DNA from 2 places in the Clostridium sp. BJN0013 genome. Region 1 is predicted to be linked to the other one. Evidence: predicted binding sites of a transcription regulator. Region 1 holds the regulator's gene; the other holds the start of a gene.
The links. Region 1 encodes NrdR, which represses ribonucleotide reductase genes. Its sites were predicted from a motif close to CACNANATNTNGTG; they were not measured.
Positions count from the first base shown of each region.

Region 2: a site for NrdR is predicted at 1,348-1,361, ahead of AB3K27_RS01420 (anaerobic ribonucleoside triphosphate reductase). Genes of this name have one in related genera too.

Region 1 is NZ_CP162495.1:2,422,448-2,425,887, reverse strand. Features, by position in the region: gene sigG (RNA polymerase sporulation sigma factor SigG) at 1-737, shown strand, start outside; gene AB3K27_RS12325 (YlmC/YmxH family sporulation protein) at 792-1,061, shown strand; gene nrdR (transcriptional regulator NrdR) at 1,167-1,622, shown strand; gene pgeF (peptidoglycan editing factor PgeF) at 1,809-2,537, shown strand; gene AB3K27_RS12310 (response regulator transcription factor) at 2,588-3,283, shown strand; gene pnpS (two-component system histidine kinase PnpS) at 3,295-3,440, shown strand, end outside.
Region 2 is NZ_CP162495.1:236,472-239,911, forward strand. Features, by position in the region: gene AB3K27_RS01405 (hypothetical protein) at 1-461, shown strand, start outside; gene AB3K27_RS01410 (ferredoxin) at 624-812, shown strand; gene AB3K27_RS01415 (hypothetical protein) at 929-1,114, opposite strand; gene AB3K27_RS01420 (anaerobic ribonucleoside triphosphate reductase) at 1,379-3,440, shown strand, end outside.

The sequences.
Region 1 (3,440 bases):
CATCAAAATTGCCAGTTCTAAAAGAAAAAGAAATGAAAGAACTTTTAATAAAAATGCAGCAGGGAGATAATGATGCTAGAGAAAAATTTATAAAAGGCAATTTAAGATTGGTGTTAAGTGTAATACAGAGATTCAATAACAGAGGAGAAAATGTAGATGATCTATTTCAAGTAGGATGTATAGGGCTTATAAAGGCTATTGACAATTTTGATTTGAGTCAAAATGTTAAATTTTCCACTTATGCAGTACCTATGATTATAGGAGAAATAAGAAGATACTTAAGGGATAACAATTCAATAAGAGTAAGTCGTTCTCTTAGAGATATTGCGTATAGAGCACTGCAGGTTAGGGATAAATTAATAAGGGAAAATAACAAAGAGCCTACTATATCACAAATAGCCAAAGAATTAGAATTACCCAGGGAAGAAGTAGTATTTGCACTGGATGCGATTCAGGATCCGGTATCTTTATTTGAGCCTATATACCATGATGGAGGAGATGCAATTTATGTGATGGATCAAATAAGTGATACCAAAAATGTTGATGAAAATTGGCTTGAAAATATATCTATAAAAGAGGCCATGAAAAAATTAAATGATAGAGAAAAATTAATACTTAACTTAAGATTTTTCGATGGGAGAACTCAAATGGAAGTAGCACATGAAATAGGAATATCACAGGCACAAGTTTCCAGATTAGAAAAAACTGCACTAAGGCATATGAGAAAGTATGTATAAGAATTTAAATTTATTGTTTAGTTTATATTAATAAAATATGGAGGGATTACATATATGGAATTACAAAAAGATTTATTTTCTTTAACCAATTTAAGAGATATGGAGGTTATAGATATAAATACAGGAATAAAGTTGGGATTTATAAAGGATTTAAAAGTAAATTGCAAGGAACATAGGATAATATCTATTATTCTACCTTCTCAAACAGCTAAAGTATCTTTTTTTGGGAAAAATGAAGATTTGGAAGTGCCCTGGGATAATGTGAGAAAAATAGGGGTGGATGTAATTTTAATAGATGGAGAAAATATAGTAAGTGAAAAGTAATGTTCACATAGAGGAATAGGTAGTGGAATTTTCAACAAAAAAGTGTATAATTATTTATATACTATATTATAATATATACTATATTATAAAAGGACGTGAATAAAATTGAAATGCCCTTATTGTGGATATGGAGAAAGTAAGGTGGTGGATTCCAGATCTACAGACGATAAAATGGCTATAAGGAGAAGAAGAGAGTGTTTAAGCTGTAATAAAAGGTATACAACCTATGAGAAAATTGAAAATGTTCCTTTGCTTGTTATAAAGAAAAATATGAGTAGAGAGTATTTTGATAGGACAAAAATATTAAATGGACTTATGAAAGCCTGTCAAAAGAGACCTGTTTCTAGAAAGCAGATTGAAGAAATAGCAGATGAGGTAGAGAAGAAGATAAGTAACAGTGTTCTCACAGAAATAAATTCTTCCGACATAGGAGAAATGATTATGGAAAGCTTAAAAAAAGTAGATGAGGTATCTTATGTGAGATTTGCATCTGTTTATAGGCAATTTAAAGATATAAATACTTTTATGGAAGAGATAAAAAATTTGATTTCTAATAGATAAAGTGGTTAATAAATGTTTACCACTTATTTTTTTTACCCCAAGGCTATAACAATTTAAGAATGATTTGATTTGTTAAATTAAAGTTAAAAAAAGTTAAAAGAATATATATACTGCTATTGTTTGATAAACAATGTTAAAATATATTTAAAGAGTTTTTATTATAAAGTTAAAAATATGGAGGATAATATGGAGAGAGTTTTAATTGAGGGATATGAATTTATAAAGATAAATTTTCAAGGAGCAACAGCAGTATTTTCAACGGCTAAAAATAATTTGAATTTTAACAGACTAGAATACAACGGCAAAAAAAATATTGAAAATTTAAAAGGGTGGTTCAATCTAAAAAATATTGGATATTTAAATCAAGTTCATGGATGTACTAGTATAATTTATAAGGGAAATCTAGAAGATGCAGATGGAATAATTACAAATGTACCTTATGAAGCTGTAGGAGTATTTAATGCAGATTGTGTTCCTGTGCTTTTGTATGATAGGAAAGAAAAAGTTGTAGCGGCAGTTCATAGTGGATGGAGAGGTACTTTATCTTGTATTGTTTTAAAGACCATAGAAAAGCTTCAAAAGTATTTTAAAAGTCATACTTTGAATATATCAGCATGTATAGGGCCACACATATGCAGCTCTTGTTATGAGGTGGGAGAAGAGGTAATAAATGAATTTGAAAATTCAGCTTTTTATAAAGATAAACATATATTTAAAGGAAGAAATCTGAGTTTAAAAGAATGCATTTTATACCAGCTAAAAGATAGGGGAGTACGGGATGAGAATATAAGTTCTCTGGATATTTGTACTTCTTGTAATACAGAATATGAGCTATATTCTTACAGAAAAAATAGATATCAGGGAAGACTTTTTTCTTTTATTTATCTTAACCCTCCTGTAAATTGTGAACTATAAATTGTGAATTGAAAACTGTGAATTGTGAACTATACAAAAGGGGTGTGATTATGTCGAAGGAAAAGATATTAATAGTAGATGATGAAGAACATATATGTGAACTTATTAAATTTAATCTTGAAAATAATGGATATAAGACTATTGTAGCCTTAGAAGGAGTAGAAGCGCTAAAAATTGCAAAGGAGGAAAGACCTAAACTTATTTTGCTGGATGTTATGCTTCCAGGAATGGATGGATATGATGTATGTAAAGAAATAAGGAAAGATGAGTTAATAGCTTCTACTCCCATAATAATGATAACTGCCAGAGGAGAAGAATTTGACAAGGTTCTAGGATTGGAACTAGGGGCAGATGATTATATTACAAAACCTTTTTCCGTAAGAGAATTATTAGCTAGGGTAAAGGCTATATTAAGAAGAACTACTATAAAAACTTTAGATAAATATTATGTGTTTGGAGACATAAGTATAGATTTTGACAGACATGAAGTGCTTAAAAATGGAGAAAAAGTAGAATTGACACTTAAGGAATTTGAACTTCTGCAGATGCTTATAAAAAATAAAGGTAGAGTTATGACCAGAGATTTTCTACTGGATAAAATATGGGGATATGAATATGTAGGAGAAACTAGAACTGTAGATGTTCATATAAGGCATATAAGACAGAAGATAGAAAGCTGCGATAAAAAACCTAAATATATTGAAACCATACGTGGAATTGGATATAGATTTAATTGGAAAGAGTAACCGGTGATAAAATGAAAAAAAAATTGATGTTATCTATGGTATCTACACTTATATTTAGCATGATAATAACTACTTTATTATTTATAGTGATTGAAAATCGTGAATATATAAAAAATATGAAAGATACTTTAAGATTAAATAATGAAATTATAATAAA
Region 2 (3,440 bases), 1.9 Mb from region 1:
ATAATGGAAAACAAATATACATAGTATCAAAGAGAATAGATAATGATATGATAAACAGTTTTTGGAATATAAGAATGCCTCCGAGTAATTTTAAAGAGGTATATTATGGAGCTATAATAGAAACATTAAATAAATATTTTAAGGATAAGGATAAAAAAATTGGAATAAACTTTAATGATGATATAGATGCAGCAAGATTTATATTGTCTACAGACTTAGAGGAATTTAAATCCGAGCTTATTGATGAATTTAAGAATGCTAATATTGGAAATAATGATAAGGAAAAATATGATATATGGGTTACAGTAAAAACTGAAGGATATAAGACTACGTTGTATAAAGCTACTGTTAAATTTTGGGATGTAAAAAAGAGAAGTGAGAAAATTTACTATATAAAGGATGTTTATGAAAATGGAAGATGGAATGTTACCATATCTGAAGATAAACTAGAAGGATTTTAAAATAATTTTAATTCATCTATAATAAATCATGTTTTTGAGAATACTAAAATAGGCTTTCTTAGATATAGAAAGTATAATTTATAATTCCATGATTATGGATGAAAGGGGTGAAAATCCCATTATATATTGATTGTATTATAATTAATGTATAGGGATAATATTATGAAAGCAGCAGTTGATAAAGGTACCTGTATAAGTTGTGGATTATGTCCAGAGGTATGTCCAGATGTATTTGATATGGATGGTGATGGGAAAGCAGTAGCTACAGTAAATGAAGTACCGAAAACATCTCAGGATTCTGCTAAAGAAGCGGCAGATGGCTGTCCTGTTTCTGCTATTACAGTAGAATAAGTTATTGTAAAATTAAATAATAGACTGTGTATAAATTTATTAAAGAATATTTAAATTAGTATTTTTTAAGATAGTTTGTGCACAGTTTTTTGTTGTTTCCTATTTTTATAATATATTCATAGGATAGGATATATATCATTTAGTTTATCACCCAAAGTAGGTGAGGAATTAGGAGTTATGTTTACTCTATCACCTATTTTTGAATTTGAAGGTAGATGAGTAATGTTTACATCTTTAGTAGTTCCATCTTGAAAACTTACAAGAGCATGAGAAATATTCATATCAATTATTTCTCCAATCATAAAATATTTCCTCCTCAAAATTTAATTTATATATTCTATTTAATGTTAACTATATATTTAATTATTATTCATATTTTACTATATGATACATAATAAAATATCAAGTACCATTTAGGGATAATAATTAAAAGAAATGGAAGAAATATAACTTAGAGAGTTTGTTAAATTGTGATAAAGCTAAATTCTAAAATTGATATTTTAAATTTTACATAGTATAATAAACAAGATATATACACAATATATAGTAGTTGGGAGGTATAGTGTATGCTACATGTTGTGAAAAGGGATGGTAGAAAAGTAGGATTTAATTCTATAAAAATAACTAATGCCATAAAAAGTGCATCAGAAGAAATTGGTTATGAATTAAAAGAGAGTGACTTTATAGATTTGACTCAAAAAGTAATAAAGGAAATAGAAAAGCTTAATGTAAAAGAAATAGAAGTAGAAGAAATACAAAATATAGTTGAAAAAATTCTTTTAAAAAATGGCCATAGAGAAATAGGATTGGTATATTCAAATTATAGGAATGAAAGAACTAAAATAAGAGATATAAAATCAGATCTTATGAAAGTTATTGATAAGATAGGTATAGAGACAGATAGAGACAATGCTAATGTAGGAAATAATTTTAGTTCTAAACTACTTAGAATAGCCAGTGAATCAAACAAATGGCATAATTTAGGTGCTATGCCAAAATACTTAGCAAAAGCTCATGAAAATGGAGACATATACTATCATGACTTAGATAGTTATAATCTAACTATTAACTGCCTTCATATACCAACTAAAGAGATGCTTTTACATGGATTCAATACAGGGTATGGTAATATTAGAACTCCAAAGAGAATAGAATCTGCAGCGGAACTTTCCTGTATATTATTGCAATCATCTCAAAATGATATGTTTGGTGGACAGTCTCATCCCGATTTTGATAATGATATGGCTGTTTTTGTGGAACCTACAAGAAAGGAAATAATACAGTATCTCAGGGAAGTAGGGGTAGAAGAGCATAGGCTAAAGGAGATTTCGGAAAAAAGATTAAGAAAAAATGTAGAGCAGGCTATGCAGGGAATAATTTATAATTTAAATACTATGCATTCAAGAGCAGGTTCACAAGTGCCTTTTAGTTCAATAAATTTAGGCATACCAAGATCTAAAGATGCAGCTTTAGTATGTGAGGTATTTTTAACTGAATATGAAAAAGGATTGGGAAAAGGAGAACAGCCTATATTTCCCAACATAATATTTAGAGTTAAAAAGGGAGTAAATAAAGATCAGTATGATCCTTATTATTATCTGTTTAAAATTGCATGTAGGGTAGCTTCAAAGAGAATGAATCCTACTTTTATGAATTTGGATGCTGATTTTAATAAGATGTATTATGATAAAGGTGTAATACCAGCTACTATGGGATGTAGAACTTATGTTTGTTCAAATGTAAATGGAGAACCAGGAACAAAAGGAAGAGGAAATATAGCACCGGTAACAATCAATTTACCTCGATTGGGGATTATGGCTAAAAAAAATGTGGATAGGTTTTTTGAGTTATTAGATAATAAGTTGAATTTAGCTAAAGAATCTTTAATGCACAGATATGATATTTTAAAAAGGTTAAAAGTTAAGGACTTACCTTTTGTAGTAGGTCAGGGGCTTATGAAAGGTTCTGAAGATTTAAAATTAGATGATTCTATAGAGCCTGTATTGAAGCAGGGTACCTGGGCTATAGGATTTATCGGACTTGCAGAGACGTTAATTGCACTAACGGGAAAACATCATGGTGAGGATGAAAATTCAAGAGAACTTGGGGTAAAGATAATTTCTTATATCAGGAAATATACAGACAAATTTATAGAACAAACTCATTTGAACTGGAGTTGTTATGCTACACCTGCAGAGGGTTTAAGTGGGAAGTTCATATTACAGGATAAAAAAATATTTGGAGAAATACCAGGTGTAACAGATAAAGATTATTACACTAATTCTTATCATATACCTGTAGGATTTCCAATATCTATAAAAGATAAGATAGATATTGAAGCTCCTTATCATAAAATTTGTAATGGTGGACATATAAGTTATATAGAAATAGATGATTATCCATCGGAAGAAATTATTAGGGATATAATCAATTATGCCTATGATAATACAAATATATCCTATATGGGAATAAATTTTCATATAAGATATTGCAGGGAATGTGGTACTTATTTACATGGGGAAAATAGATGTCCTCACTGTGGTAGTAGTAACATACAGGGCATATCTAGGGTAACTGGATATTTATCCTTAGATGAAAGATTTGGGGAAGGAAAAACGGCAGAAAGAA